3 regions of the Actinocrispum sp. NPDC049592 genome follow, and region 3 is predicted to be linked to each of the others. Evidence: riboswitches for the same ligand, from Rfam matches in the RefSeq annotation. Region 3 holds a riboswitch; each other region holds the start of a gene.
What was found. A riboswitch is a leader RNA that binds a small molecule or an ion and turns the genes downstream of it on or off. The one in region 3 is predicted to bind S-adenosylmethionine.

Region 1: another riboswitch for S-adenosylmethionine. It lies ahead of thrC (threonine synthase); the one in region 3 lies ahead of AB0J95_RS00450 (ATP-binding cassette domain-containing protein).
Region 2: another riboswitch for S-adenosylmethionine. It lies ahead of AB0J95_RS29580 (aminotransferase class V-fold PLP-dependent enzyme); the one in region 3 lies ahead of AB0J95_RS00450 (ATP-binding cassette domain-containing protein).

What each region holds. Positions count from the first base shown of each region.
Region 1 is NZ_JBFAPA010000018.1:143,180-153,376, reverse strand. Features, by position in the region: gene AB0J95_RS37165 (alpha-E domain-containing protein) at 1-610, opposite strand, end outside; gene AB0J95_RS37160 (circularly permuted type 2 ATP-grasp protein) at 623-2,263, opposite strand; gene AB0J95_RS37155 (DMT family transporter) at 2,378-3,235, opposite strand; gene rpsT (30S ribosomal protein S20) at 3,438-3,698, shown strand; gene holA (DNA polymerase III subunit delta) at 3,874-4,854, opposite strand; SAM riboswitch class I at 4,969-5,084, shown strand; gene thrC (threonine synthase) at 5,096-6,352, shown strand; gene AB0J95_RS37135 (hypothetical protein) at 6,381-7,277, shown strand; gene AB0J95_RS37130 (hypothetical protein) at 7,384-7,548, opposite strand; gene AB0J95_RS37125 (hypothetical protein) at 7,881-8,246, shown strand; gene AB0J95_RS37120 (DNA internalization-related competence protein ComEC/Rec2) at 8,637-10,197, opposite strand, start outside.
Region 2 is NZ_JBFAPA010000013.1:61,614-71,810, reverse strand. Features, by position in the region: gene AB0J95_RS29600 (helix-turn-helix domain-containing protein) at 1-151, opposite strand, end outside; gene AB0J95_RS29595 (hypothetical protein) at 654-854, shown strand; gene AB0J95_RS29590 (hypothetical protein) at 1,395-1,667, shown strand; gene AB0J95_RS29585 (RNA polymerase subunit sigma-70) at 1,699-2,598, shown strand; gene AB0J95_RS29580 (aminotransferase class V-fold PLP-dependent enzyme) at 2,595-3,920, opposite strand; SAM riboswitch class IV at 3,954-4,069, opposite strand; gene AB0J95_RS29575 (potassium/proton antiporter) at 4,110-5,588, opposite strand; gene AB0J95_RS29570 (DUF167 domain-containing protein) at 5,651-5,938, opposite strand; gene AB0J95_RS29565 (pyroglutamyl peptidase) at 5,992-7,206, opposite strand; gene AB0J95_RS29560 (penicillin-binding transpeptidase domain-containing protein) at 7,446-9,101, opposite strand; gene ileS (isoleucine--tRNA ligase) at 9,179-10,197, opposite strand, start outside.
Region 3 is NZ_JBFAPA010000001.1:90,294-100,490, reverse strand. Features, by position in the region: gene AB0J95_RS00465 (TatD family hydrolase) at 1-576, shown strand, start outside; gene AB0J95_RS00460 (transglycosylase family protein) at 913-2,370, shown strand; gene rsmA (16S rRNA (adenine(1518)-N(6)/adenine(1519)-N(6))-dimethyltransferase RsmA) at 2,478-3,326, shown strand; SAM riboswitch class I at 3,426-3,515, shown strand; gene AB0J95_RS00450 (ATP-binding cassette domain-containing protein) at 3,711-4,715, shown strand; gene AB0J95_RS00445 (4-(cytidine 5'-diphospho)-2-C-methyl-D-erythritol kinase) at 4,758-5,723, shown strand; gene AB0J95_RS00440 (hypothetical protein) at 5,720-5,983, opposite strand; gene AB0J95_RS00435 (ABC-F family ATP-binding cassette domain-containing protein) at 6,086-7,843, shown strand; gene AB0J95_RS00430 (fatty acyl-AMP ligase) at 7,891-9,549, shown strand; gene AB0J95_RS00425 (pentapeptide repeat-containing protein) at 9,546-10,193, shown strand.

The sequences.
Region 1 (10,197 bases), on a different contig from region 3:
GGTAAGTCCTGAGATACGTGTCGTGCGCGCCCGCCGAGCGCAACACGGTCACCCACCCGGGCGAAGATGCTTTGTCGCCCACGCGGGACAACAACAGCCGCACGATCATGTCCACGCGTTCCACGGACCGGCCGAGGACGAGGAACCGCCAGCCGTCGTCGCGGCTCATCGTGGAGTCCGCGAGGCCGGCGAACATCGCGGCGCGTTCCTCGACGAACGCGAAGAACGCGTGCGGCCCCATCATCCGCGCGTAGGTCTGCCGTTCGGGCACGGCGTTCCACATGGCGTTGAGGCATTCCCACATCTCGGTGGAGACCACCTCACGCGCGCCCCTCGTGTTCTCCCGCGCGCTGTTGACCGACGCGACGATCGATCCGGCGTGGTCCTTGGAGTACGCGACGAGCTCGGTCAGTGACCACACGTCCAGCTCGGTGCCCTCGGGCGGTTCGATCCCGAGGACGGCCAGCAGCTGACGGCTGGTGGCGTCCGGGTTGACCGTGGCGTCCTCGAGCAATTGGTGCACCGAGACGTCCAGGATCCGCGCGGTGTCGTCGGCGCGTTCGACGTAGCGGCCGATCCAGTACAGCGACTCGGCATTGCGTGCCAGCATCGTGCCTCCTCGCTATGACTGTTGTTGCTGCTGTTGCTGGTGTTGCTGTGAACTGGTCAGCTCCGGGCCCTGGTCGGCCGCGGGCGAGTCCACCGTGGCCAGCTCGGCCAGGCCGGGCTCGGCGAGTTCACGCTCCACAGTGGACGATCGCGCCGCCAGCACCCAGGTGTCCTTGGACCCGCCGCCCTGCGAGGAGTTGACCACCAGGCTGCCTTCGTTGAGCGCGACCCGGGTCAGCCCGCCGGGCAGCACGAACACGAAGTTGCCGTCGTTCACCGCGAACGGCCGCAGGTCCACGTGCCGGGGCGCGAGCCGGTCGCCGATCTTCGTGGGCACGGTCGACAGCTGGACCACGGGCTGCGCGATCCAGCCGCGCGGGTTGCCGCGGATCTTGCGCCGCACCCGGGCGAGCTCCGGCGCGGTGGCCTCGGCGCCGAACACGATCCCGTACCCACCAGAGCCTTCAACGGGCTTGATCACCAGCTCGTTCAGGTGGTCGAGAACATACGCGCGTTCCTCGGGCAGCCAGCACCGGTAGGTGTCCACATTGGGCAGCAGCAGCTTCTCGCCGAGGTAGTACTGAACGATCTCGGGCACGTAGGTGTAGACGAGCTTGTCGTCGGCGACGCCATTGCCTACAGCGTTCGCGATCACGACGTTGCCCGCGCGGGCGGCGTTCACCAGCCCAGCGACGCCGAGCACCGAGTCGGGGTAGAACTGCACGGGGTCAAGGAAGTCGTCGTCGATGCGCCGGTAGATCACATCGACCCGGCGTTCGCCTTCGGTCGTGCGGATGTAGACGGTGTTGTCCCGGCAGAACAAGTCGCGGCCCTCGACGAGCTCCACACCCATCTGGCGGGCCAGCAGCGAATGCTCGAAGTACGCGGAGTTGTGCACACCCGGCGTGAGCACAACGACATTGGGGTCGGCCACGTTCGCCGCGGCAGAAGCACGCAACGCACGCAGCAGGTGTCCCGCGTAGTCGCCGACCGCGCGGACCCGGTGGCGGGCGAACAGGTCGGGGAACACCCTCGCCATGGTCCGGCGGTTCTCCATCACGTACGACACCCCGGACGGGCAGCGCAGGTTGTCCTCCAGCACCCGGAACACCCCCGCCTCGTCCCGGATGAGGTCGATCCCGGCGACGTGGATGCGGACCCCGTTGGGCGGCGAGATCCCGGCGGCCTCCCGGTGGAAATGAGCACAGGAGGTGATCAACCGCCGCGGCAGCACACCGTCGCGGACAATCTGCGCGTCGCCATAAATGTCGGCGAGGAACATCTCCAGGGCGCGGACGCGTTGCACGATCCCGCGTTCCAACTTGGACCACTCGGTGGCGGTGATCACCCGGGGGATGAGGTCGAGCGGGAAGGGCCGTTCCTGCCCGGAGAGGGAGAAGGTGATGCCCTGGTCGACGAAGGCGCGGTCCAGCGCCTCGGAGCGGGCGGCGAGATCAGCGGCCTGCGACGGCACCAGCGAGTCGTACAGCGTCCGGTACGCCGACCTCACGCTCGACGCCTCCGCGAACATCTCGTCGTACGCGCCGGCATGCGGCCGCGCCGGATCCAGATAGCCGTCGAACAACGCACCAGGTACGTGCCCATTGCCCGAAGGGGACACCTTGGCCCGAGATGGAACTGTTCGCCGGCTCATGGTCGACATCTTGACTCAGCGAAACGCCTGGGCGCACTACTCTGACCGGCCAATCTCCCGCCCGTTACACCCCAGCAACACACCCCCACCCTCACCACTGGCCCGATGTGCAGCTCAGGCCGCGGCGATGGCGGCCACTCCGGCGAGCACGATCGCGGCGCCGGTGAGCCGCCGCAGCGGGTCTGGTTCGCCGAGCAGCCGCCACGCGAGCACGCTGCCCACCACGATCGACAGTTCCCGGGCGGGCGCCACCATGCTGACCGGCGCCATGGTCATCGCGTACAGCACCAGCAGGTACCCGATGGGTGACAGCACGGCGATGACCAGCACGTCCTTCCAGTGTTTCCGCCACAGACCGGCGACCTGCCGCCGCTGGGTCCACGCGTACGGCGCCAGGATCACGCTCTGCAGCACCGACCCGGAGAAGAAGTAGATCAACGGCGGGACCGCGAGGCCGTTCACGGAGTGCGCGTCCCAGAGGGTGTACGCGGCGATCGTCAGGCCCGTGAGGCCGCCGTAGAGCAGGCTGGGCCCGATCCGCTGGTGTGTGCCGCCGCCGAACCCGATCACGAACACCCCGGCGACCACCAGAGCCGCGCCGATCGCGCCCAGCACTCCCGGGCGCTCGTGGAGGAGCAGCACCGCGAGGATGACCGAAAGTAACGGCCCACTTCCCCGAGCCACGGGATAGACAACGGACATGTCGCCGACCCCGTAGCCGCGCTGGAGGGTCAGCGCGTACACGACATGCAGCACCGCGGTCACCACGATCGCGAGCAGCCATCCCCAGTTCGGCCGGGCATCAGTGATCATCAGTGCGACCACCACGACCGGCAGGCCGAGCACGGCCGAGGTGGTCAGGTAGAGCCAGACGAGGGTGCTCCCGGCGCCGCCCGCGCGCTTGGCGGAGAAGTTCCACGCGGCGTGCGCGAGCGCCGCGACCAGGACGAGGCCGACCGCAACCGGGTTCACCCCTCCCACCCTGCCTCAGGCAAGATCGGGGAGGGTACCGCTTTACCGCAGGCCAAGCCCCGATTCTTCGACGAAGGTGACCGCCTGTTACAGTGGGCGAGTCGTGCCGTGTGGCGTTCCGACCTGGAGGAAGCCCGCGTTCGCGGGGCCTAAGTACTCCGCGGTACGGCAATCCGGAGAGCGAAACCTGAGGAGATACCGCGTGGCCAACATCAAGTCACAGATCAAGCGCATCAAGACCAACGAAGCCCGCCGGCAGCGCAACAAGTCGGTGAAGTCCTCGGTGAAGACCGCCATCCGGAAGTTCCGCGAGGCGGCCGAGGCCGGCGAGAAGGACAAGGCCGTCGAGCTGCTCAAGGCCGCCAGCCGCAAGCTGGACAAGGCCGCCAGCAAGGGCGTCATGCACCCCAACCAGGCCGCCAACAAGAAGTCGGCCATGGCCAAGGTCGCCAACGGCCTCTGATCCAGACCTGAAGAAAGGGCCTCACCACTCTCACGGTGAGGCCCTTTTCTCATGCCCACACCCACACACCAGCCGCAAGCACAGCCCTTTCCCGAAGCACTGCACGCCGCAAAACACCGCCCAATCCCAAGCACCGCCCAATCCCAAGTGCCTCTTCCGAGGTGCCGCGATTCGGTCAGGCGCGTTTGTGGGCGCGGTTGATTTTGATGATCGCCAGTTCGAGGGCGTAACCGGCGTCGGCGGCGGCGCCCTTCACGTCGGCGTTGAGGGCGGCGACGATCTGCATGGCGTCGGCAAGGCCCGCTGGGTGCCAGCCGCGGGTCTGGGACATCGCTTTGCGGATCTTCCAGGGCGGCATGCCCAGCTCACCGGCCATTTTGAACGGGTCGATCCGGCCCAGCGGCGCGACCCGGGCGACAGTGCGGACGGCGTCAGCGAGGGCGTCGGCCACGAGGACGTGCGGGACACCGAGCTGCATGGCCCAGCGCAACGCCTCCAACGCTCCAGGCAGGTCGCCCACGACGGCCTTCTCGGCCACCGCGAAGCCGTTCACCTCGGCCCGGCCGCTGTGGTAGCGGCGGACCGCCTGCTCGTCGACCTTGCCATCGGTGTCCGCGACCAGCTGGGCGGCGGCGGACGCCAGCTCGCGGAGATCCGAACCGATCGTCTCGATCAATGCCGCGACCGCCGGGGCGTCGGTCCGGCCGCCCGCGCGGCGGATCTCGTTGCGGACGAAGTCCTCGCGTTCGGCGGCCTTGGTCATCTTCGGGCACTCGGTGACGTAGGCACCGGCCTTCTTCAACGCCGCAGGCAATGCCTTGCCGACCTTCGTGCGCCCGCCTCCGGTGTGGACCACGACGAGCACGACGCCTTCGGCCGGGTTCTTGCTGTAGGCGATCACCGCGTCGGAGATCTCCTGGGTGATCTCTTGCGCGGCCTCCAGCACCACCACCCGGGCCTCGGCGAACAGCGACGGGCTGACCAGCTCGTTGAGCTGCGGAACTGTGAGTTCAGCCACCCGGACTCTGGTCAGGTCGGCGGTCGGGTCGGCGAGCCGGGCGCTGTCCAGCGCGGTCCGGACGGCGCGCTCTACCAGTAGCTCTTCCTCGCCCACCACCAGTTGCAGCGGCTCGGGCGTCACGGCCGGCGCGTTCACACCCGCATCCTGCCATGCCCCGCGCTCCCGGATAGTGGGCGGCGCGGGTGGCACGGAGTTCGGCTTGTGCCGTAACGTGTCTCTCGGCTCACGAGTGAGCCGACAACTGAATACCGCTCATCCAGAGGGGCAGAGGGATCGGCCCGAAGAAGCCCCGGCAACCGGCGCTCACCGTTTCAGGTGGCGAACACGGTGCCAATTCCGACCCGTGAGAACGGGAAAGATGAGGAGATACCTCGCGATGACGACAACAGTCGGTGCACCTACGACCTTCGACCTCGGCCCCGCCCGGGCATTGTCGTGCCGAGAATGCGGTCACGAGATCCCGTTGGCCCCGGAATTCGCCTGTGCGGAGTGTTTCGGCCCGCTCGAGGTCGCCTACTCGTTCGGCACCATCCGGCGAGCCGACATCGAAGCGGGTCCGAAGTCCATCTGGCGCTACCGTGACCTGCTGCCGGTGCCGTCCGATGTGGACAGTCACCCGAACACCCAGCCGGGCCTGACCCGTCTGGTCCGTGCCGACCGCCTGGCCGCCGCCCTTGGCGTGAAGTCCTTGTGGGTCAAGGACGACACAGGCAACCCCACGCACTCATTCAAGGACCGCGTGGTCGCCGTGGCGCTCGCCGCCGCGCGCCAGCTCGGTTTCCGCGTTCTCGCCTGCCCCTCCACCGGCAACCTGGCCAACGCAACAGCGGCCGCGGCCGCCCGCGCCGGCTGGGAGTCGGTGGTGCTGATCCCGAAGTCGTTGGAGAAAGCCAAGATCCTCACCACGGCGGTGTACGACGGCGCGCTCATCGCCGTCGACGGCAACTACGACGACGTGAACCGCCTGGCGACCGAGCTCGCCGCTGAGCACGAGGACTGGGCGTTCGTGAACGTCAACGTCCGGCCCTACTACGCCGAGGGTTCGAAGACGCTCGCCTACGAGGTCGCCGAGCAGCTCGGCTGGCGGCTGCCCGAGCAGGTCGTCGTGCCGATCGCCTCCGGCGCCCAGCTGACCAAAGTGGACAAGGGCTTCCGCGAGCTCGGTGAGCTCGGCCTGGTCGACCCGACGCCGTACCGCGTGTTCGGCGCGCAGGCCACCGGCTGCTCCCCCGTCTCGGCCGCGTACAAGGCCGGCCACGACGTGGTCCAGCCGGTCCGCCCGGACACCATCGCCCGCTCCCTGGCCATCGGTGCCCCCGCCGACGGCCCGTACGTCCTGGACGTCGTCCGGCGCACCAACGGCGCCATCGAGGACGTGACGGACGAGGAGGTCGTCGAGGGTATCCGCCTGCTGGCCCGTACCGAGGGCATCTTCACCGAGACCGCTGGCGGTGTCACCGTCGCCACGGCGAAGAAGCTCATCGAGACCGGCAAGCTGGACCCCGAGGCCGACACCGTGCTGCTGATCACCGGCGACGGCCTCAAGACCCTCGACGCCGTCGAGAACCACATCGGCCCGCGCGCCACCGTCGCACCGTCCGCGGCGGCGGTGCACGAGGCCCTCGGCCTCTGATGTCATCCCGCAGTACTAACCTGCGCGCGTGGAGCACGACGGGTTAGTCGCGGCGGCCGAACAGGTCGTCCACTTCGGAGATATGAAGTTGTTCGGCCAGCACCCGGCCCGGGGCTTGTCGGTGCTGTGGCACGAGCGCGAGCGTGCTTGGCTGGTCGCCCTGCCGGGTTACACCGGCGGGGTGACCAGGGCCGAGACGTTGCGCAAGTTCGCCGAGAGCGCGCTCGCCGCCCTTCGGGGCAACGATGACGAGAGCGACTCGATGGTGTTCACCGGCGAGCACACCAGCATCCAGGTCCTCATCGGAGCCGATGAGGACGGTCCGTACATGACGGTCTGGGCCTGGTTCGACGCCCGGCACGACTTCGTCGGTGTCGGCGCGTCCGGCGAACCGCTGTACCACAACGCCGTGGGCGCCTCGTGCGTCGAGTTCCACCTCGACCCACTGGATGTGAACCGGCTGACGGCATCCCTCCAAACCTTGTTGCACCGATTGGACACGGCGGGCCCGGCCCACTTCGAGCCGCCGAAGTCCGCCAACGTGATCACCACATTCGCCAAGCGCGTCAACGACCCGTCCAAGGCCCGCCTGGACATCGCCCGCCGCCCTGGCACCGGCCAGTGGCTGATCACCCTTCAGCCCTACTTGTCGCGCCCCACGACCGACGAGGCCATCCGGGCCTTCGCCGACGCCACCCAGCACGTCCTCGACACCCGCTCGGGCGAGCGCTCCACCACGTTGCTCGCCGAACACGGCTACCGGATGGACGTCGTGGTCGGCGCCACCGGCCCCGACGCCTTCACCGTCACGGCCACGGTGAAGTCACCCGGCCCCGGCGGATCCGAACACCTCCTCGATCTCGACGCCCGCTTCACCCCCATCGGCGAAGCCCAGCTCCGCGAAATGCTCAAAGGCCTGCGCTGACCGGCAGGGCCGATCGCAGGGCACAAGCGATCGGCCCACCAGCTACCACTCCCGACGAGCCCTACGCCACCAGCTGCCACGTCCGACGGGCCTACGCCACCAGCTGCTACTCCCGACGGGCCCTACGGCCAGCCAGACACCGGTCTCGCCGGATCGACCGCCGCCGGACGCAGCAGAGCAGGAACCGCAGGGTCGACTCGATGCCGTCCTCGGCGCCGGGGGCGACGTAGACGAGCTGGGCCGTGGCACCGCGCTTGAGCTCCTTGCCCACTGACCCGGGTGAACCAGACGCGCGCCGTTGGCAGGTCTTGCCATGGCCGCGACCACTTGGCGACACCCATCACTTGGCAAGGCCGACAAGCGCGACAGCGGCGCCCTCGCGACCGGAGGCAGTCGCCACACCTCCGCAACGCGGACATGGCGGCCCGTTCCGCGCGAAGCGTGCCAAGGCAGACCATCGGCCGTCGAGGAACCGCCTCACCCGGCGCTCATGCCAGCACGGATACGTGGTGTGTCGTAGTCGCACGGCCATCCCTACGACCGCAGGTGCTCCTCGACTCGTCGTAGAGCCCCTCAGGGAATACGCCACCGAGCGGGTCTCCGGTGATCATCGCCCAGGCAGCAGCAGTCACCGCCACCGCCCACCGGGAGGACCAGTTTGTGCTCAGCGTGGGCCTCGGCCAGGCGCTCAACGAGCACACCCTCGGCGACGGCTGGCGGCTGTGCGGCAACAGCATGTCAGCCTTGCCGAGGAACAGCAGGCGGTATGCCACTGTCCGTCTGGCGACGCTGGACCCCGTTGAGGTGATCCGCCCCGACCGCAGGCCAGGCCAAGCAACCCCATGGCGACGCGGGCCCAGCAACCCGGTGGCGACGTACGCCGAGCTGCCCCGTGGCGACGCGGCCAAGCAATCCGATGACGACGCGGGTCGAGCAGCCGACGGCGACGTACGTCGAGTTGCCCGGTGACGACATGGGCCGAGCAGCCCGATCGGTGACGCAGCCGCGGCTCCCCAAGACAGCAGGCACCCGAGACGCTCCTGGATCGCGACCACCAAGGACATCGCAGTCGAACGCGGATGACCTGCCGCAGACGTCCAGATGATCTCTCTGCCGCTGCCCCACGGTGAATGCGGGACCGCAAGTGTGAAGCTCCAGCGAACCGGTGGACACCGGGTGATGAGTGCCGCGTCCGAGCGCCCGAGGTGAGCGTCACAGGCCAGCCAGTACCTCCTTGTGCTTGTCAACGGCGCCAAGGCCATTGGATGGTTGGTTGAACTCCCCGAACGACACGCCGCCAATCCCCGGCGGATCTCACCAGTCCCCGGCGGGTCTGGATCAGCTCTGGTGCGGCTCGGATCAGTGGTCGGGTGGAGCGCGGGGGTCGCCGCGACGGACGACTGACAGGTCGGTGCTGGTGCCGAGTACGGCGGAGTCGCCGTCCTGGTCGGTGCGGAGAACCATTGCTCCTTTCAGGGTCAGTTGGGTGATCGTGCCCGGGCTTGGATGTCCATAGCGATTGCCCGCGCCAACGCTGATCAGGGCCACACGCGGGTGGACGGCGGTCAGGAACTCCGGGGCGATATAGCGACTTCCGTGGTGCGGGACTTTGAGGATGTCGGCAGTCAGGTCGATGTGTTCATCGAGCAGGTCTGCCTGGGCCGCGAGCTCGACGTCGCCGGTGAGGAGCAGCCGGCCACTGCGAGTTGTTGCCCGCAGGACAAGTGAGCCGTTGTTGATCTCTGTTCCAGTCGCTTCTCCGTCCTCCCGGGTGTCCACCACACGTGGGCCAAGTACCTCGATCGTCAGGCCCGGCCATTCCAGCCGCTGCCCCGCCGACAGCCACACCAGTGGCACCTCAGCGCGCTCGGCCTCGGAACGCACCTGCCGCCACGCCCATCCCGGCAACCGCCCGGAACCGACCGCCACCGCGCCGACCGTGTGCTCACCGAGAACGGCCGACAGCCCGCCGACGTGGTCGGCATGCAGGTGGCTCAAGACCACCAACGGGATCGTGGAAACCCCGAGGCGGCTGAGGCAGCCCGCGACCGCACCCGGATCCGGTCCCGTGTCGACCACGACCGCACGCCCTGGCTCGTCGGTCGCGAGCACGATCGAATCGCCTTGCCCCACATCGCAGGCCACAGCCGACCATCCGGACGGCGGCCAGCCCGGCTGGAACACCCGCACCGGCACGAGCACGACCAGCGCACCCACTACGACCGCGATCACCAGTACCCGCAACCGTTTCCGACGCATGACCAGCACCAGGCCGACGAGGAACACCGCCAGCAGCACACCGCCCAACCAGCCCGCCGGCCAGCCGACGACGCCACCAGGCACGGCGGCCGCATGCCGCGCGACCTCGATCATCCAGTGCAGCTCCGGACCGGCGAACCGGACCAGAACCTCACCCAGCCAAGGCAGCCACCCGGTCACCAGCGCGGCGAGCAACCCGAGCACCGTGGCCGGTGCGACCACAGGCGCTGCGAGCAGGTTCGCCACGACAGCGACCAAGCTCACCTGGCCGTTCAGCGCCGCGATGACCGGCGCCGTCGCGAGATGCGCAGCCGCGGGTACCGCCACCGCTTCGGCAATGATCCTTGGGATCCCCTTTCCTGCCAACGATCTGGTCCACTTGGACGCAACCACTACGAGAGCCCCGGTGGCGAGGACCGACAGGATGAACCCGACGTTCGTCGCCATGGCGGGATCGTCCAGGACCAACCCGATAATCGATGCGGCCAGCGCGGGCAATGCCGCTTGCTGACGCCCCACGACGAGCGCGAGCAAACCGACCCCGCCCATCACCGCGGCACGCAGCACGCTGGGCTCCGGCCCCGCCAGCACAACGAACCCGAGCAACACGAGCCCCGCTCCCGCAGCGCAGCATTTCGGCCCAAACTTCAACGCGCGCAAC
Region 2 (10,197 bases), on a different contig from region 3:
GACTGACGATGAACGTGATCGACCGTCCAGGCAGCCCCCGATGCACCGGCAGAGTGACGTTGTCCTGCGTATACCCCACATACCTCCGCACAAGCTGCCGCAACGCGGGATGCGCCGCCCGCGCCGCCCACCCAAGCCCCACCCGCTCCACATCCCCGACCATAGGCGCAGACCACGGCCTGGCACAGCACATGGCTCGCCCCAACGCATCTACACCCCAGAAAACCATCCATCCAGTGAACTGCCCCTGGTCGAGCCCCCTGATCGCGCTCCGCAAGGCCCTCCCGTACCAAGATCTCACCCACGTCCGCCGAGCCTCCGCGCTCCTCGTAGCCGACGACATCCCCATCAACCGGGCTTGCAGCGGTCCCAGCCCAAGGAGATCCGAATTCGGCTTCATGCTCGCTACCTCGCCAAAGTCCTCGAGACGGGCGCTAGGCGTTACGAAACGGTTGACATGAGTTGAATTCGGGCGCTACCTGCGGAAACTGGTTCCAGGTACTTCCAGCATTGACTGATTGTGCGTTGTGCTAGTGTGGCCGCTCTCGGGCACAGCTGTGCCCAAGCCCTAGCCAATCGGCTGGGGCTTTTTGTTTGCCACCGCCCTCGCCGACCGAACCGTTGGCTGTTTTGTCATGCCCGGAGGACCGCTGATGCCGAATTCAACGCTGTTGCTGCTGTCTCCGCTTCTACTGCCCATCGTCGTTCTGGGCATAGCATGGATCATCGCTCTGGTCCGCGCGCGACCGGAGGATGTGCCGACGGTGCTCAATGGAGGTGGCACATTCTTCCGTCGACTGACTGAGCGGCTGCCGCAGCGCCACAATGTCACCAAGCGGGAGGAGGACCGTTGACCAAACAGCGCCGAGCACTGCCCGATCCGACCAAATAGCTGGCCGCCAGGCAGCTCCTTGCCCAGCTACGCCAGGCCCTTGCGACGTTGCCATATGGCGACGTATGGTTCGTCTCCATTCGGTTCGGCCTCGAAGACGGTGTCCCACGCACGCACGAGGAGATCTCGGGCAGATCCCGCTTCTTCCTCAAGAAATCGGTTAACCAGGAGACGCGGGCATTGGCAGCACTGCGGAGCCGACTGTCAGCGGACGTGAACGACTATGGGGGCACTGATCTCACAGCGATTCCCGACAATATCCGGCGTCTTGTCATGGAACTACCGGATGATCTTCCGCCGCTGACCTTCTGCGAGCTACATGGCTGGTCAGACCATCACAACGCGACGAGGATCGACGTTCATATTTGTGCGCAGTGTCCTTGCCCCATTCTCTGGCCGCGGACTGGTCGGCCGCGTAAGTACTGCTCCAATGGGTGTCGTCAGGCGGCTTATCGGCGGCGGAGGGCTGCCCTTCGCCTCGATGAGAGGTGAGGATGGCGGGATGGTGCGCTTCGAAGACGATGACCGTGGCTATCTCGGGTGGCTCGCGGCCCATCCCGCAGAGTTCGTGCTGAACATCGAGCGGACGCTGTCGCCACCCACGAACCTCGTACTGCACAGCGCGAGCTGCTACACGATCAACGGCACCCCTGCTCGCGGCAAGCAGTGGACGGGGCCGTACATCAAGGTCTGCGGGACCAGAGCCGAGTTGGAGGGCTTCGTGCGGCGGGAGGCCGGGGCGCAGGCACGGGTGTGCAGGTTGTGTCTGGGGTGACCGATTCCTTTTCGGGGCGCTGGAGGTCTGGATGGGTATGACGGTGGAGTTCGAGGGGTTTCGGCGGGAGTTGACGGCGCACTGTTACCGGATGGTGGGGTCGGTGGATGAGGCTGAGGATCTGGTGCAGGAGACCTATCTGCGCGCGTGGAAAGGGGTGGATGGGTTTCGCGGGGAGGCGTCCTTGCGGGTGTGGTTGTACCGGATCGCGACGAATGTGTGTTTGACGGCTTTGAAGGGGAGGGGGCGGCGGGCGGTGCCGTCGGGGTTGGGGGCGGCGAGCGAGGACCCGTATGGGGAACCGGTGATCGCCGAGGACGCGCTGTGGGTCCAGCCCGTGCCCGATGAGCTGGTGATGGATCCGGCCTCGATCGTGGCGGACCGGGAAAGCCTGAAGCTGGCGCTGATCGCGAGCCTGCAGTACCTGCCCGCACGGCAGCGGGCCGTGCTGATCCTGCGGGAAGTCCTGGCGTTCTCGGCCCAGGAAACCGCCGAAATGCTGGAAACCAGCGTGACCGCCGTCAAAAGCATGCTCCAGCGCGCCCGCGCGACCCTCGAGAAAGTCGAACCCGCCAAGCTCGCCGAGCCCACCGAGCCCGACCAGAAAAGGCTGCTCGACCAGTACATCGCCGCCTTCGAGACCTCGGACCTCAGCATCCTCGAACGCGTTCTACGCAAGGACGCCAGCCTCGAGATGATCGGCTCGACCACCTGGTTCGCCGGCAACGACACCTGTCTGCCTTACCTGGCAACGGTTCTGGGCAACCCAGGCGACTGGCGCATGACCCCCATCCACGCCAACGGCCAGCCCGCGGTCAAGACCTACTACCAGGGCGAACCCTTCGGCGTCGCCCTCCTCACCTTCGCAGGCAACGGAATCAAGAGCATCACCGTCTTCGGCGATCCCACGCTCGTGGACCGGTTCCCCTAGAGCTGAAGGAAAGCAGGCAACTCCCGGGTGTCCTCCACCGGGGCATACCGGCCGTCGACGAGGTGATAACGCAGAGCAGGACCGCGGGTGACCAAGGTGCGCAAGGCGTTGACGAGGCGGTCGACGTGCTCGGGAGTGCTGCCCAGGCCAAGGCTCGCACGAAGTGCGCGCTGCTCCGAAGAACCGGCCTTGGAAAGCAACCGGCGCGTGGCGATGTGCGCGCAGAAAGCACCGTCGCGGACGCCGATGCCGTACTCGGCGGACAAAGCGGCGGCGATCAGACCCGCATCCTGACCGTCGATCGTGAAGCTGACGACACCCACCCGCGGACCGTCGAACAGCGAAAGCTCAGCCAGGCCAGGGATTGTGCGCAGACCCGCCCGCAAACGCTCCAGCAAAGCCACTTCGTGCGCCTCGACATCGTCCCAACACGAGGACAGCACCTTACACGCCGCCGCAAGCGCATGCACGCCAACGACATTCGGCGACCCGGCCTCGTGCCGCTCGGGAACCGCCGACCACGCAACACCCAACTGGTCCGACACGAGCTTGGTCGCGCCACCACCGGCCAGGTACGGCGGCGCGGCCTGCAGCCAGTCCGCGCGGCCGATCAGAGCCCCCGCACCGAAAGGCGCGTAAAGCTTGTGCCCCGACAAGGCCACGTAGTCGACGTCCCACGCCTTGATGTCAACGCGGCGGTGGGGCGCGAGCTGCGCGGCGTCGAGGGCGACGCGGGCCCCGTGGCGGTGGGCAACGGCGGCCAGCTCGGCAACCGGCCACAGCTCACCGGTCACATTGGACGCTCCGGTGACCACGACCAGACGCGGACCCGCTGGCGCCGAAGACAAAGCCTCGTTCAACGCGATCAGAGCGTCGCCCGCGCAGGACGGGGTCTGGATGCGTTGCACGTGAGGTCCGCGCCACGGCAGCAAAGCCGCGTGGTGCTCGGTGTCGAACAGGATCACGGAGGTGCCCTGCGGCAGCGAACGGGCCAGCAGGTTCAGCGAATCGGTGGTGTTGCGGGTGAACACCACGGTGTCGCGGCTGCGCGCCCCCACGAAGGACCGCAGCACATCGCGCGCCTTCTCGTAGACCCGCGTCGAGACCTGGGAAGCGAAGCCCGCGCCGCGGTGAACGCTTGCGTACCAAGGCAACAGCTCGTCCACCGCGTCCTGCACGCTGATCAGCGCCGGGGCGCTGGCCGCGTGGTCGAGGTTCGCGTACTGGATCTGCCCGCCGGTGGCCAGCGGGACGTTCAGCCCCGCGCCGACGACGGCGGGCACGGCCACGGTGGTAGGCCGGCTGGGCAGAGCGAGAGTCATTTCGTCCTCCGGGTCCGGGACCCGCCTGACGAGGGTCCGCGCTTGCCCGGCCACGGTGTGTGGCGGGCCTGGTCCTCACCCGGGGCACCCCACCGCGGTAGGAGGGTTGCCGGCCAGCAAGCCGGGGCTTCGCGCTGGCACTCATGACCTTCACGGCCGAGAGTAGCGGAAGACGCGGCGGTTGAGAAGTCAGTGCCCCTGCTCGCCCCGCCAGCGCGCGTAGCGGCCGGCGCGGTCCACGGCCCGGATCCGGCGCTCGGTGGCGATCCGCGCTTCCTGTGTCGCCACGATCAAAAGCTGGTCCAGTTCCTCCAGCCGGGTGGTCGGCTGCGGGGTGAACGCGCCACCGTTGCGAGTGACGAGGCTCACGGTGGCGCCCGGCGGCAGCCGTAGCTCGGTCAGGTACACGCCGTGCAACCGGGACCCGGCGGGGATCTTGACCTGGAGCAGCTCCGCGCCCAGCTCGTCCAGCGGCGCCGCGTCCACCTGCATCTCGTGCGACTCCGCGCCCTTGGTCAGCCCGAGGAACCTGGCCAGCAGCGACAATGTGCTGCCCTGCACCAAAGTCAGCACGATCACGAGCACGAACACCGCGTCGACCAGCTGCCGGGCACCCGGAACCCCTTGGCTGATGGGGATCATCGCCAGCACGATCGGCACGGCACCGCGCAAACCCGCCCAGGACAAGAACACTTGTTCCCGCCAGGGCACGCGGAACGGCAGAACCGAGAGCAGCACGGACAGCGGCCGCGCGACCAGCGTCAACACCGCGCCGGCGACAAGACCGGGAATGACCGCCGACAACAACCGGGACGGCGAGGCGAACAGGCCGAGTAAAACGAACAACCCGATCTGGGAAAGCCAGCCAAGGCCCTCGGCAAAGGAAAGCGTGTCCGACCGGTGCGGCAACCGGGAATTGCCAAGCACGAGACCGGCGACATAAGTCGCGAGCAACCCGGACGCATGCGCGAATTGCCCGCTCGCGAAAGCGAAAACGCACACCGCGACGGTTGCCAGCGGGTACAGACCCGTTGCGGGCAAAGCCACATGGCGCAACGCCACCGCGCCCAACCAGCCCAGCAGCAGCCCGATCACCGCGCCCGCGAGCAACTCGTACACCACGAGCGCGGGAACCGACCAGTCCAGCGTCGTCGCCGTGGACAACAACACGACCGCGATGTACGAAGGCGCGTCGTTGAGACCCGACTCCAGCTCCAGCGAACCGACCAAGCGCTTGCTCACACCCAGTCCGCGCAACACCGAGAACACCGCGGCGGCGTCGGTCGAGGCGAGCACCGCGCCCCACAGCGCGGCCATCTTCCAGTCCAGCCCGAGGATGAGATGTAAACCCGCCGCAGTCACACCGATACTGAGCGCAACAGCCACAGTGGACAGTGCGATGCCGATCCCGATGGACGGCCGCACATCGGACCACCGGGTGGTCAGCCCGCCTTCGGTCAGGATGAGCACCAGGGCGGCCAGCCCGAGTGCCTGCGTGAGCTGGGCGTCGTCGAACCGGATGCCGAACCCGGCCTCGCCGAGGACGACGCCGATCCCCAGGTAGACCAGCAGCGAAGGCAGGCCCAAGCGGACCGACACCCGGACCGCGAGCACGGCCACGAGCACGACGACAGCCCCGATCCCGAGGGCGAGAGTCAGCCCGTTCACCCGGGCATTGTCTCATCTGTCCTAATTGCTCACGAAGTTGATTCTCGTGGAGCGGAATTCTCTTACGGCACCGGTTGTCCGGCGAGCAACCGGCTGAGCCGTTCGGCCGCATCGCCGGGCGCCGGGTGCAGCTCGACGATCTTGTCCCGGCCGCGGGCACCCGCCACAACGGACACATCCGCGCGCCGCACCCCGAACGCCTTGGCCAGCACCGCCCGTACCGCCTCGTTGGCCTTGCCTTCCACCGCGGGCGCGGCCACCGCGATCACGAGAGCGTTCTCACCCCAGCACCCGCCCACCTGATCCTTGCGAGCCCCGGGTTTCACCCTGACCGCGAACCGAAACGCCACCCGCCCAGTGTGGCATTGGCGGCCCGCAAGGCCGCCAATGCCACGTCAGAGCCCTATCCCAGCGCCACCGTCAGGATCGCGCGCATCTGGGCCACGATGTCGGTGCGGTTCTGTTCGAACACCGGGTCGGTGAGCTGGCTGGTGTTGCCCGGGCCGAATTCCAGAACAGGTGTGTGCACGTGCCCGGCGGCCAGCGTCGGCCGGACGGCGTCACGCAGCAGGGTCGCGCGGTAGGCGATCTCGTTCGACAGGTAGGAACCCCCACTGCCCGCACGGGCGACCGAACCCGGTGTTGGGCCGTTCGGGGAGACCACCGGAACGGTCTCGCCGGGCCGGATCTCGGTCACGGTGGTGTTGTCGAACACCGGGAAGCGGCCGGTCGAGGCGGCCACGATCTTCGCGTACGGCAACGTGGTCGGCACGAACTCCGGCTGCGGGGTCACGGTCGGCACGTCCGGCGGGATGGGGATCGTGGTCGCCCGGGACATGTTGTCGTTGTCCAGGCCGGTGTGCCAGCGGCCGTTGAACCGCTCCACGTCGATCCGGCCGACGCGGCCCTGCGACACCGTGGTCAGCATGTCCAGGCGGGGCAGCTGGGCGAGGAACGTGTGCTCGACCATGCCCTGCTCGAACGGCTCCCACAGCACCGGGAACATCGCCGTCTCCACCCGCGCGGGCCCGGACGGCGTCTGCAAGGTCACCCCGTCGAGCGCCAGGGCGTTGGCGCCGGACGGGTTGCTCCGCCGGATGTCGCCGTCCAGCTGGAACGGGTCGAACCCGCTGACCAGGACCCGCCGGACGCCCGCCGGGTAGGTGATCGAGTTCTGCCCGCGCGAACCGGTCTCCACGGCCGAGATCAGCTCGCTCCGCGCCGAAGCGGGTAACGAGAACGACGGCGTCCACTGCCGCAAAGCCCGCGTCAGCTGCAGCCGCGCCCAGTACAGCGGCCGGTCGTCACCGCGGGACAGGTCACCGCCGGCCGGCCCGCGCCCCTGAACGCGGTCGACCGCGGCCCGCCACAGCGCCGGACCTTCGTTGCGTACCAGCACTTCCGCCGCGCGCTTGGTCCGCGAAGCGCACAGCAGCTTCTCGAAGCGTGGCGCGAAGCGGTCGAACCCGCTGCGCTGCAACACCTCCTGAGGTGCGGTGAGGTCGAGTCGCTTCTCGGAAACGGTGATCGGCGCCGTGCGGTCGAAACACGGCCCGGCTGCCGCCGCCATGCCCGGCACGGCGACCGACAGCGCCCCAAGGACGATCCCGCAGGTCATTGCCCCGCGTAGTAGGTTTCTCACAGTCAGCCATCAAAGCAGGACCACTTCCCACACCCACAACCCGCCAAAAGTCGCCCATCCCCCGCGTGTCCCCCTTTCCTCCCCCGCGTGTCCCACGTTCACGGCCCCCGTGTCCCACATTCGTGGCCCCCGAGATCCCCACCGCGCGGACCCGAATGTGGAACTCGGGGTCCGCGAACGTGGGACACGGCCACCACGAATGTGGGACACGGGGGTTAGAGGGCGCGGAGGAACTTGGCGGCCACTTGGACTGCGAGGGTCGAGGTCTTGCCGTTGGCCACGAGGACCGCGAAGGCCATGTCGCCCTTGAAGCCGATGAACCAGCCGTGCGCCTGGTCGCCGCCGTTCGTGATCTCCGCAGTGCCGGTCTTGCCGCCGACGCCCGGGATGCCCTTGAGGTCCGTCGCCGTGCCCTCCTGGACCACGGCGGTCATCATCGTCCGCAGGTTCGAGCAGACCCCCGCGGACGGCGGCGAGTAGGGCGTTCCGACAGTGGTCTCGGCGTCCCGGCGCAGTTTCGGCACGATCGCCTTGCACTGCACGACGGTGGCCGCGACGATCGCCATGCCCAGCGGGGACGCGTTGACCGTGCCCTGCCCGATGGCGTTCTCCACCTGGCGGCTGGGGCTGTCCGAGTCGTCCACGCGGCCCAGCTCGGTGGTCACGCCCGGCACGGTGTAGTCGGCGTTCAGGCCGAACTCGTTGGCCGCCTTGTGCAACGCGTCCACCGGCAGCTGGCTGGCGATCGAGGCGAACGTCGTGTTGCACGACTTCGCGAACGCCCGCCGCATCGGCACGGTGCCCAGCTGGAAGTCGCTGGCGTTGTGGATGGTCCGGCCGTTGTAGGTGCCCTGGGATGGGCAGTCAAGCTGGGAATCGGCGTTCAGGCCCTTGCGTTCCATGCCGGCCGTCGCGGTGATCACCTTGAACGTCGACCCCGGCTGGTACTGCCCGTTGAACGCCTGCAGCGCGGTCCCGGCGGCATTGCTCTGCGCCACGGCCATGATCGCGCCAGTCGACGGTTTGATGGCCACCAGGTATGTCGGCAGCGGCACGTCGGACACGGCGTTCTGCGCGGCGATGGACGCCTTGGCGTTCAACGTCGACTGCACCGGTTTGGCCGTGTTCTCGACCTGCTTGGTGCCGTGCAGCGGTTCGCCGATCTCCTTGCCCGCCGCGTCCACGGCCGACAGCCGGCGGTTGTCCTGCTCACCCGGCTTCGAGGTGTCCTTGGCCAGCGCGGTCATGATCAGCGGGGAGATCCTGGCGTCGACCGGTTTGACCGAGCTGCCGTCCCAGGTCGCCAGCGCCTTGCCGTCGTCACCGACGATCGCGTCCGTCCCGGCCTGGCCGGTCTCGCCCAGCACGGCCAGGTTCTCGCCCGGCTTGAGCGTCGGGTACAGGATCGAGGACGCCCACTTCACCAGCCACTTGTTGTCCTTGAGGACGAAGTCGAGCCTGCCGGGGCTCGGGAACGTCCACGTGTCGCCGGAACCACGCGACCAGGTTCCCTTGATCGGCACCGAAGCGGTGGTCTGGCCGGGTTTCGGCTCGTTCGAAGTGGTCCGGGTATAGCCGAACTTCGTCCCCGCGGTGTTCTTTGCGAATGCCGCGATGGCCGCCTGTGCGGCGGCCGGGTCATCGGTCAACGGCGCCGCGCCATCGGCATTTCCGGCGCTCAGATAATTGAGGAACTCGTCGGCGAGCTTTCCCGTGGCCGCGGGCGGAACCGTCGTCCCGATGGTCGGCACATCCGCCGGGCCGGCCGTCGGTTTCGGCGATGGCCACAACACGATCACCCCGGTGACGATCACCAGCACGGCCAGTACGCCGCCACCAATGAGGATCGCGCGTTTTCGTCCATCGGTCACAGAACACCCCCAGTTCTGACTCTCCCGCCCCTAGGGCGCGAGCATGCCAGAACCGGGGGTGCGCAACAAAGCGATGACTAGACTTTGTTAACTTCCACGCTCACGGCAACCCCGTCGCCCACTGATCCGTTGAACCCATCGGAAACCGGGCCATAGCCAACGGAAGTCGCCAACGTCTCGGACGCGACGAACTTCTCGTGCGCCCGCGCGGCCGCCTCGACCTCGCCGGACACCGACAGCACCAACGAGATCCGGTCGGCCACGTCCAGGTTGGCGTCCCGGCGGGCCTGCTGGACCACCCGGACCAGGTCGCGCACCAGGCCCTCGGCGGCCAGCTCCGGCGTCACGTCGGTGTCCAGCACGACCAGGCCCGAACCGCCCGGCAGCGGAGCCGCCACGCCGTGGTCGCCCGTGACCAGCCGGCGCTCGTACTCGCCTTCGCGCAGCTCGACCCCTGCCGCCACAACGGCTCCCGACTCGGACGTGGTCCACTCGCCCGCCTTCACCGCCTTGATCACCGTCTGGACGTCCTTGCCCAGCCGGGGACCGGCGGCCCGAGCGTTCACCACGAGCTCGAAATGCCCGTGTGCGGCCACATCCGTGGTCAGCTCCACCTGCTTGACGTTCACCTCGTCGGCCAGCAGGTCCGTGAACGGCTCGAGCACCTCGGCGTCGTCGGCCGCGATCACCAGGCGTGCCAACGGAAGCCGCACGCGCAGCTTGTTGGCCTTGCGCAACGACAACGCCGCCGACGCCACCTGCCGGACCCGGTCCATGCCCTCGACCAACGCACTGTCCGCGGGCAGCAGGTCCACCGACGGCCAGTCCGCCATGTGCACCGACCGCTCACCGGTCAGCCCGCGCCACACCGCTTCCGTTGTCAGTGGCAGCAAGGGCGCGGTCACCCGGCTCACCACCTCCAGCACGGTGTGCAGGGTGTCGATCGCATCCTTGTCACCGGCCCAGAACCGGTCCCGCGACCGCCGGACGTACCAGTTGGTCAGCACCTCCAGGTACTCCCGGACCGCCGCACACGCCCCGGAAACGTCGTACGTCTCAAGGGCTTCGCCGACGTAGGCGACCAGATCATGAGTCT
Region 3 (10,197 bases):
GACAAGGCCGTGCTGGAGGAGCTGGCGGGCCGGGACCGGGTCGTGGCGGTCGGCGAGACCGGTCTCGACTTCTACTGGGACTACTCACCGCCGCAGGCGCAGGAGGAAGCCTTCCGCTGGCACATTGACCTGGCCAAACGCGCCGGCAAGCCGCTGATGATCCACGACCGGGACGCGCACGACGACATCATGCGCGTGTTGCATGCCGAAGGTCCGCCCGAAAGGGTGGTTTTCCATTGCTTCTCCGGCGATGCGGAGTTCGCCCGGAAGTGTGTCGACGCCGGGTTCGTGCTGTCCTTCGCCGGCGCGGTCACCTTCCGGAACGCACGCGATCTACGTGCGGCTGCGCGGATCGTGCCGCTGGATCAGCTGCTGGTGGAGACCGACGCGCCGTTCCTCACGCCACACCCCTTCCGGGGCCGGCCGAACGAGCCGTACTGCGCCGCGTACACCGTGCGCGACCTGGCCGAACTCCGTGGCGAGGACCTTTCGGAGGTGGCTTGGGCCGTCCGGGAGACCGCGGAACGCACTTTTCGGCTACCCACAATGACATCCCACGATTCAACGGGTGAATGAGTACGCCGATTGGGTGAGCGACTGCATCCTTCGGGCTGTGGCGCAAGTCACAAGATGTACGGGGGTGTTTGCGCAACCTGACTGGACCCGTTACGGTCCCGTGACCGTACCCAAAGGTAGTCAGGAACGGGTACAGCCCGCAGTCGAAGCCAACGCGCGTCGGGGCCGGAGCAATCCGGGAAGCGTGGTGGTGGCTGAGGGCGTCGGACTGAAACGCACAGCGCGACCCGTCGCGCCGGACGTAGGTGAAGGAGCAAGGCCAGGCACGTAGCTGCTCGACCCGGATCAGCGACTGCGCGCCCCGTGTGGCTTGCGCCCTTCAGGAGGAACGACCCCGTGACTGACAGTGACATAAGAACTACCAGCGCGTTCGACATCGATACCGACTGGTTCACGCCGGTCAAGCAGCCGTCCGCAGCGACCAGCACGATGGACCGCAACGATGGCCAGTGGCGCACTGAGTACCCCGAGTTCTCCGACGAGCTGGCGGTTGTCCCGCAGGACATCTACGCCGCTCTCGGGCCCCAGGCCGACGAGCTGATGGCCTCCGTCGACGTCAACGTCGACGAACTGATCCGGCTGATCAACGCCGAGACCACGCTGCTGCCGCCGATTCTCGACGTCCCCGACACGCTCGCGGACGAGGTCGAGAACCAGCAGGCGCCGTCCGGCCTGATCACCGCGGTCCGCACCTGGAAGCGGACCTTCCTGCGCGCCAGCATCGCCGCAGTGCTCGTGTCGCTGACCGGTGGCGGTGCCGCCGCGATCGCCATGAACAAGTCCGTCACGATCGACGTGGACGGTGTCGAGACCAACGTCCACACCTACTCCGGCACGGTCGGCGAGGTGCTGGCCAACGAGGGCATCCAGACCGGTGAGCACGACTCGCTGAGCCCCTCGCCCAACGCGAGCATCGGCGACCACGGCAAGATCGTCGTCCAGCGCGGCAAGCTGCTGAAGTACACCGTCGACGGTGAGCAGAAGGAGTCCTGGGTCCGCGCCCGCAACGTCGGTGACGCGCTGCGCCAGGCCGGCGCCCCGATGGACGGCTCGAAGTTCTCCATGGACCTCGGCATGGCCATGCCCGCCGAGGGGATGAACGTCCAGATCCAGACGCTCAAGACCATCATGGTCTACGACGGCGGCAACACCGGAAAGCAGGTGCAGACCACCGCGGTCACCATCGACGAGCTGCTCAAGGAGCTGCAGACGTCGATCGGCCCGCAGGACTCGGTCACCCCGGGCGCGGACGTCAAGATCACCAACGGCGCCGAGGTGCGGATCACCCGCAACGGCGTGACCGTGATCAACAAGACCGAGACGGTCGACCCGCCGGTCCAGAACATCAACGACGACACCATGATGAAGGGGCAGACCCAGGTCGTGGACCCGGGCGCGGCCGGCGAGAAGATCGTCACCTACCGCATCCAGCTCAAGGACGGCAAGGAGACCAACCGCGAGAAGCTGGGCGAGCAGGTCACCAAGCAGCCCAAGCCCAAGACCGTGAAGGTCGGCACCAAGCAGCCGCCGCAGCCGGTGATCTCCGACGGTGAGGTCTGGGACCGCCTGGCCAAGTGCGAGTCCGGCGGCAACTGGTCGATCAACACCGGCAACGGCTTCTACGGCGGCCTGCAGTTCGACAAGGGCACGTGGCTGTCCAACGGCGGCGGGGCCTACGCGCCGCTGCCGAACCAGGCGAGCCGCGAGCAGCAGATCGCCATCGCCACCAAGGTCCGTGACGCCCGCGGCTACGCCCCGTGGCCCGCCTGCCGCAAGAAGCTCGGCCTGCCGTAAACCAGCAGCAAGACGCTCGTGAGTGGGTTCAGTCGTCAGAGAACGACCGAAAACACTCACGAGGGGTGACCCGCGGGGTTGGTTCTGATGTGTGGCAGCCTTGCGGGGTGAGTGCGTTGCTGGGGCCTGCTGAGGTCCGGCGGCTGGCCAGTGAGCTGGACGTCCGCCCGACCAAGAAGCTCGGGCAGAACTTCGTGCACGACCCCAACACCGTGCGGCGGATCGTGGCCACGGCCGAGCTGTCCCCAGAAGACGTCGTTCTGGAGGTCGGCCCCGGGCTGGGGTCGTTGACGCTCGCGTTGCTGCCCGCGTGCCGTGAGGTCGTCGCCGTGGAGATCGATCCGGTGCTGGCCAAGCGGCTGCCCGAGACCGCCGCCGACCATGCCCCCGAGCTGGCCGGCCGGCTCCGGGTCGTCGAGGCGGACGCGCTCAGGATCACCAAAGCCGACGTGGGTGAGCCGACGGCGATGGTGGCGAACCTTCCATACAACGTGGCTGTGCCCGTTGTCCTGCACCTGCTGGCCGAGCTGCCCAGCCTGCGGACCGTCCTGGTGATGGTCCAGGCCGAGGTCGCCGACCGGATGGCCGCCGGGCCCGGCAGCAAGGCCTATGGGGTGCCCAGCGTCAAGGTGGCCTGGTATGCCGACGCTCGACGTTCTGTGACGGTGTCCAGGTCGGTGTTCTGGCCGGTGCCGAACGTCGACTCGGCGCTCGTGCGGTTGGTTCGCCACGAACCACCGGCCGATGTCGACCGTGAGCGGTTGTTCACCCTGGTGGACGCCGCATTCTCGCAACGCCGCAAGACCCTGCGGGGCGCGCTGGCCAGTTGGGCCGGTTCCCCGGACCGGGCGGCGGAGGTCGTGCGGGCCGCCGGGATCGATCCAGGGCTGCGGGGCGAGCAGCTCACTGTGCGCGACTTTTCTCGCATTCTGGAAGCGGCCGACCACCATCTGTGAACCCGCAGGCCCTTACGTTCGTCTGTTGGTGTGATGTACCACCCGATTCCATGGTCTAGGCCTTGCGTACGCGCGTCCTGTTCGGTTTGAATGCAGTTGCATCCATCCCGAGCGGCCGAGAGACCTGGCTCCGCGACGCCGCAGCAACCACCTCGCCGAGGCAGGTGCTACCGCCAGGAGCGATGGAGGAATCCGTGTTCGCGAAACTGCTCACCCAGCGCCGGGTCATCGATCAGGGCAGGCGGTCCGTTACCGCGTGTCGTAGCCACGACGCCTGATTCCCTTCGACAGACCCGAAAACGCCTCCGTCCTACCAGGACGGTCCCCTGACGGACGCCGGACGGCCGCCGACCGCGGTCGCCGTTGTGCTGCGCTGGAGTAACCGTGATCACCGTAGAGAACCTGAGTAAGTCCTTCTGGAACCGCAACGGGACCGTTGTCGCGCTTGACGACGTGTCCCTCGACCTGACCGCGGGCGGAGCGCTCGGCGTGGTGGGGCCGGCCGGATCGGGCAAGTCCACTTTGGCCCGCTTGGTTTCGTTGCAGGAGCGCCCGGACACCGGTGTGGTCCGGTTGGACGGCTTGAACACCGCCACCCTCGACACCCGCAGGCTGCGCGCCACCCGGCGGCAGATCGGTTTCGTGACAAAGGAAACCCAGCTCTTCAAGCAGCGCACGGCCGCGGGCAACATCGCCCTGCCGCTCGAACAGTCCGGTGTGGACGGTCCGCTGCGGCGCGCACGGGTCGGCCGCCTGCTGGACCTGATCGGCCTGACCGACAAGGCCGCGACCTACCCCGACGACCTCACCGAGGGGCAGCGCCGCCGGGTGGCGGTGGCCAGGGCGCTCGTCGGCGAGCCGGCCGTGTTGCTCGCCGACGACCCCACCGCCGAACTGGACACCGACGGCGCCGCGGGCGTGCTCGCGGTGCTCGACCGGGCCCGCGCCGAGCTCGGCGTGACCCTGTTGCTGGCCACCCAGGACACCGCGGCCGTCCGGCGGATCTGCGACGACGTGGCCCTGCTCGAGGCGGGCAAGCTGATCGAGCACGGCAACCTGCTGTCGCTCCTGCGTGACCCCCGCAGCCAGGCCATCGAGGCGTTGCTGCCGTCCGTCGAAGGCGCCGCCAGCGTCCACCAGGACCGCGTCGCCGACGTCGTGCTGGTCGGGTTCGCGGCGGTCGGCGCGCTGCTGCCGGAGGCGGCCTCCCGCTTCGGCGTGCAGGTCTCGATCATCGGGGGCGGGCTGAGCAGGCTCGGCGAGACCCCGGTGGCCCGGTTCCGGATCGGCCTGCGTGGGGAGCGCGCCGACACCACGCTGGGGTGGCTGGGCGAGCGGGGCGCCATCGTGCACCAGCAGCCGGCCGCTCCGCGAAGCGTGGCCGCGTAGCAGGTGGCAAGAACGACAGTGGGCACACGTAGGCTGCTAGGTGTGCTCGCTGTCGTTCCGCCCCCGGTCACGGTTCGTGTGCCGTCGAAGGTCAACCTGCACCTCGCCGTGGGCGAGGCGCGACCGGACGGCTTCCACGAGCTGAACACCGTGTTCCAGGCCCTGTCGCTGACCGACGAGGTCACCGTCGCCGTGGCCGAGGAACCCGGCGTCGAGGTGATCGGCGAGGGCGCGGGCGAGGTACCGACCGGGCCGAGCAACCTGGCCTGGCAGGCGGTGCAGGCGCTGGCGCAGCACGTCGGCCGGGACCACACCGAACCCAAGATCCGGGTGGTGATCCGCAAGGGCATCCCGGTCGCCGGGGGCATGGCCGGCGGCAGCGCGGACGCGGCGGCGGTGCTGGTCGGGCTGGCCTCGTTGTGGCGGCTGGAGATCGGGCGCGACGAACTGTCCACGGTGGCCGCGAAGCTGGGCAGCGACGTGCCGTTCGTTCTGCAGGGCGGAACGGCGTTGGGCACCGGCCGCGGCGAACGGCTGATCCCGGTGCTGTCCCGGCACACCTTCCACTGGGTGATCGCGTTCGACCGGCGCGGACTGGCCACCCCCAAGGTGTTCGAGGAGCTGGACCGGCTGCGCGAGGAGGGCGACCCACCGCGCGTCGGTGACGTCGAGCCGGTGATCGAGGCGCTCGCGATGGGCGACCCCCGGCAGCTGGCTTTGTTGCTGGGCAACGATTTGCAGTCCGCCGCGATCTCGCTTCGCCCTGGGCTCAGGCGAACCCTGCGAGCGGGCGTCAACGCGGGTGCGCTCGCGGGCACGGTGTCCGGGTCCGGGCCGACTTGCGCTTTCCTTTGCACGGACGGGGAATCGGCGTTGCGGGTGGCCGCCGAGCTGGCCGGCGCCGGTGTGTGCCGGACGGTTCGTGTCGCGCATGGACCCGTGCCCGGCGCGCGGGTGATCGGCGGCGACGAGGCCCCTCGCCCCACGCCGCCCGAGGTGCACGCCTAACGCTGGATGCTGATCCAGCCGTTCCCGAGGCTCATCAACATGCCCACCACGGCCAGCACGATCCCGCCCACGCACAGGCCGTAGTTGGTGGACCACCCGCGCCGGAACCTGCCTATTCCGGCACTGCATAGGCCGACGCCGGTGAGCGCCACCAGCCAGCTGTACAGCCCCACGACGGGGATCAGGCCGCCGACGGCGCCGGCCAGCGCGCAGGCGAAACCGGCTCGGCCCAGGGCGTTTCGGGGCATTGGCTGGGTCATGTGGCGACGGTAGTCAGTGCGCCCGCTGGCCGGGGCGCCGGAAAGGGCGGCTCGGTGGGTAGCCTTTCCGGTTGAGGGTTCGATACGGGAAAGTGCGGGTTGATGGCCAATCTGGTCAATCTGGAGTCGGTGAGCAAGTCCTACGGGGTCCGGCCGTTGCTGGACGCCGTGTCGCTGGGCGTGGGTGAGGGCGACCGGATCGGCGTCGTCGGTCTCAACGGTGGCGGCAAGACCACGTTGCTGGAGGTCCTGGCCGGGATCGAACCGGCGGACAGCGGCCGGGTGAGCCGGACGCGGGACCTGAGGGTCGCGGTGGTCACGCAGCGGACGACGTTGCCCGCGGGCGGCACGGTCCGCAACGCCGTGCTGGACCCGCTGGGGTTCAACGCCGACCACGAGTGGGCGGCGGACGCGCGGGTGCGCGCGATCCTCGACGGCATCGGCATCACCGCGCTGGGCCTGGACGCGCCGCTGGACCGGATGTCCGGCGGGGAGCGCCGCCGGGTCGCCCTGGCCGCCGCGCTGGTCCAGGAGCTGGACCTGATCGTGCTGGACGAACCCACCAACCACCTGGACATCGAGGGTGTCCGCTGGCTGGCCGACCACCTGCTGGCCCGCAAGTCCGCCCTGGTCGTGGTCACCCACGACCGCTGGTTCCTGGACACGGTCTGCTCGCGCACCTGGGAGGTGCAGAACGGGCGGGTCGAGCAGTACGAGGGCGGCTACGCGGACTGGGTGTACGCGCGTGCCGAGCGGTCCCGGCTGGCCGACACGCTGGAGGAGAAGCGCCGCAACCTGGCCCGCAAGGAGCTGGCCTGGCTGCGCCGTGGCGCCCCGGCGCGCACGTCCAAGCCCCGCTACCGGATCGAGGCCGCCGAGGCGCTCATCGCGGACGTGCCGCAGCCGCGTGACCGGGTCGAGCTGACCGCGTTCGCCAAGCGGCGGCTGGGCAAGACCGTGATCGAGCTGGAGGACGCCAGCCTCTCGGTCGGCGACCGCGACCTGCTGGACCACGTGACGTGGCGGATCGGCCCCGGTGACCGGGTCGGCCTGGTCGGCGTGAACGGGTCGGGCAAGACGACGCTGCTGCGCCTGCTCGCGGGCGAGTCCGAGCCGCAGACCGGCAAGCGGATCCAGGGCCAGACCGTGCGCCTCGGGTACCTCAGCCAGGAGCTGGCGGACCTGCCGGGCGACCTGCGGGTGCTGGAGGCGGTCGAGGAGATCGCCCGGCGGGTCACCCTGGGCAAGCTCGAGCTGTCCGCGTCCCAGCTGGCCGAGAAGTTCGGGTTCCCGCCCAACCGGCAGTGGACGCCGGTCTCCGACCTGTCGGGCGGGGAACGGCGGCGGCTGCAGCTGTCCCGGATCCTGATGGCCGAGCCGAACGTGCTGCTGCTCGACGAGCCGACGAACGACCTGGACATCGACACGCTGCAGCAGCTGGAGGACCTGCTGGACTCGTGGCCGGGCACCCTCGTGGTCGTCTCGCACGACCGCTACCTGGTCGAACGCGTCTGCGACGAGGTGTACGCGCTGTTCGGCGACGGCCGCGCGAAGCACCTGCCCGGCGGGATCGACGAGTACTTGTCACGCCGGGCCGCGACGGTCGCGCCCGCGCCGGCGAAGGCGGCGAAGCCCAAGTCGGCCGCGGTCGACCAGCGCGCGGCCAGCAAGGAGCTGGCGCGGCTGGAGCGCGCGCTGGACAAGCTGACCAAGCGTGAGGCCGAGCTGCACACCGCGTTGGCCGAGGCCGCGACCAACCCGGACCGGCTGCTGGAACTGGACGCTCAGCTGCGTGCGCTGGTCAAGGAGAAGGACGAGGTCGAGGAACGCTGGTTGGAGGTCGCGGACAGCGCGCAATAGCGGGTTTTGTTACTGACCGTTGGTGGAGACCATTTAGAGTCGGCGCTATGAGTCGGTTTGTGGACGTCTTGCTGGACACCGCGCGGACCAGCGACAAGGGCATCATTCTCGGGGAGCCGGCGCAACCCGTCCGGCGCACCTGGGCGGAGGTGCACCAACAGGCCACGCGCGTCGCGGGCGCGCTGGTCGAGGGCGGGCTGGCGGCGGAGAGCTCGGTGGCCGTGCTGGCTGCCGACCCGGCGTTGATCGCCCCGGCCATCCAGGCGGTGTGGTTGTGCGGCGGCAGCGTCACCATGCTGCACCAGCCGACCCCGCGCACCGACCTCGCGGTGTGGGCCGAGGACACCCTGCGCGTGCTGAACATGATCGACTCGAAGCTGGTGCTGCTGGGTGCGCCGTTCGACGCGCTAGCCCCGGTGCTGGCCGACCACAACATCCCGTACCGGCTGCTCTCCGAGCTCGACAGCGCTCCCCTGGCCGAGCCGGTTGTGGTGGGCGAGGACGTACATGCGTTGCTGCAGTTGACAAGCGGGTCGACGGCCGACCCCAAGGCGGTGCGGATCACCCACAGGAACCTGTACTCCAACATCATGGCGATGGCCGCCCGGGCGGAGCTGGACACAGTCAACGACACGATGGTGTCGTGGCTGCCGCTGTTCCACGACATGGGGATGGTCGGGTTCCTGACCGTGCCGATGACGCTGGGGATCGAGCTGGTCAAGGTCACGCCGCCGGACTTCCTGCGCGCGCCGTTGCTGTGGATGGACCTGATCAGCCGGTACCGCGCCACCATCACCGCCGCGCCGAACTTCGCCTACGCGATGGTGGGCCGGCGGATGGGCAACGCCGATGACGGGGCCTACGACCTGTCGACGTTGCGGCTGGCGCTGAACGGTGCCGAGCCGATCGATGCCGTTGCTGTCAAGGGCTTCACCGATGCCGGGGCTCGGTTCAAGATGCCGCCGGAGTGTGTCTTCCCCGCGTACGGCATGGCCGAGTGCACGCTGGCGGTGTCTTTCGCGCCGCTGTTCACCGGGTTGACGTTGGACTACATCGACGCGCACGCGCTGGAGGTCGAGCGGCGGGCGGTTCCGGTGGCTCCCGCCGAGGGCGTTCGGTCGTTCGCCGTGCTGGGCAATCCTTTGCCGGATGTCGAAGCGTCCGTTGTGGACAGTTCGGGTCATGTGCTCGGCGACCGTGAGGTCGGCGAGATCCGGTTGCGCGGCCCGGCCATCACGCCCGGGTATTTCACTGTGGACGGTCCGGTGTCCGTGCAGGACGCCGACGGCTGGATGATGACCGGCGACATCGGCTACACCATCGACGGCCAGATCGTCGTGTGTGGACGGAACAAGGACGTGATCATCCTGGCCGGTCGCAACATCTACCCGACCGACATCGAACGCGCCGCGGGCGCCGTCGAGGGTGTGCGGGCGGGGAATGCTGTTGCCGTGCGGCTGGATGCGGGCACTCGGCGGGAGCGGTTCGCCGTGGTGCTGGAGTCCAAGTCGGCCGGTGATGCCTCGGCGGAGGCGCGGATCAAGCGCGAGGTCGCGAGCCGGGTGTTCGAGGCCGTTGAAGCGCGTCCGGTCGCGGTTGTTGTTCTCCCGCCGGGAACTGTGCCCAAGACGCCGTCCGGCAAGCTGCGCCGGGCCGCGGCGGGGGAGCAGCTCGCCGAGAGCATCCGCAAGAGCGAGACCGCGTGAAGGCCCGCGAACTCGCGGATCTGCCGTACGCCAAGTTCCTGGAGGACTTCGCCGGGGACCTGGAAGAAGAGGGCGACTACACCACGGTTCGCTTCGACGGCAACGAGTTCACCGGCTTCGTGGCCGGCAACGCCCGGTTCATCGAGTCGGTGTTGTCGGGCGTGCGGTTCTCCTCGGGCAGGCTGCGCCGCACCCACTTCAACGACGTCTGGATCCACGGCGCGCACATCGTGGACACCGACATGGTCGAGACCACCTGGCTGGACGCGGAGATCGTCAACACCGCCCTCGCCGGCGTGGAACAGTTCGACAGCACCATGAACCGCGTGACCTTCATCGGCTGCAAGCTCATCTCCGTGAACTTCCGCAGCACCCGGATGACCAACATCACCTTCGCCAACTCCGTGTTGCGCGACGTCGACTTCGGCGCCGCCGAACTGACGAAGGTGACCTTCCCCGGCTCCACCCTCGAAGACATCCACTTCAGCAACGCCAAACTCAAGAACGTCGACCTGACAACCGCTGCGTCCCTTGGCATCGGTGACGGTTACACGTCGATGGCCGGCGCGACGATCAGCCTGACGCAGGCGGTCGATCTGGCTCCGGCACTGGCCCAGTCCCTGGGGATGAAGGTGAAGCCCTAGCCCA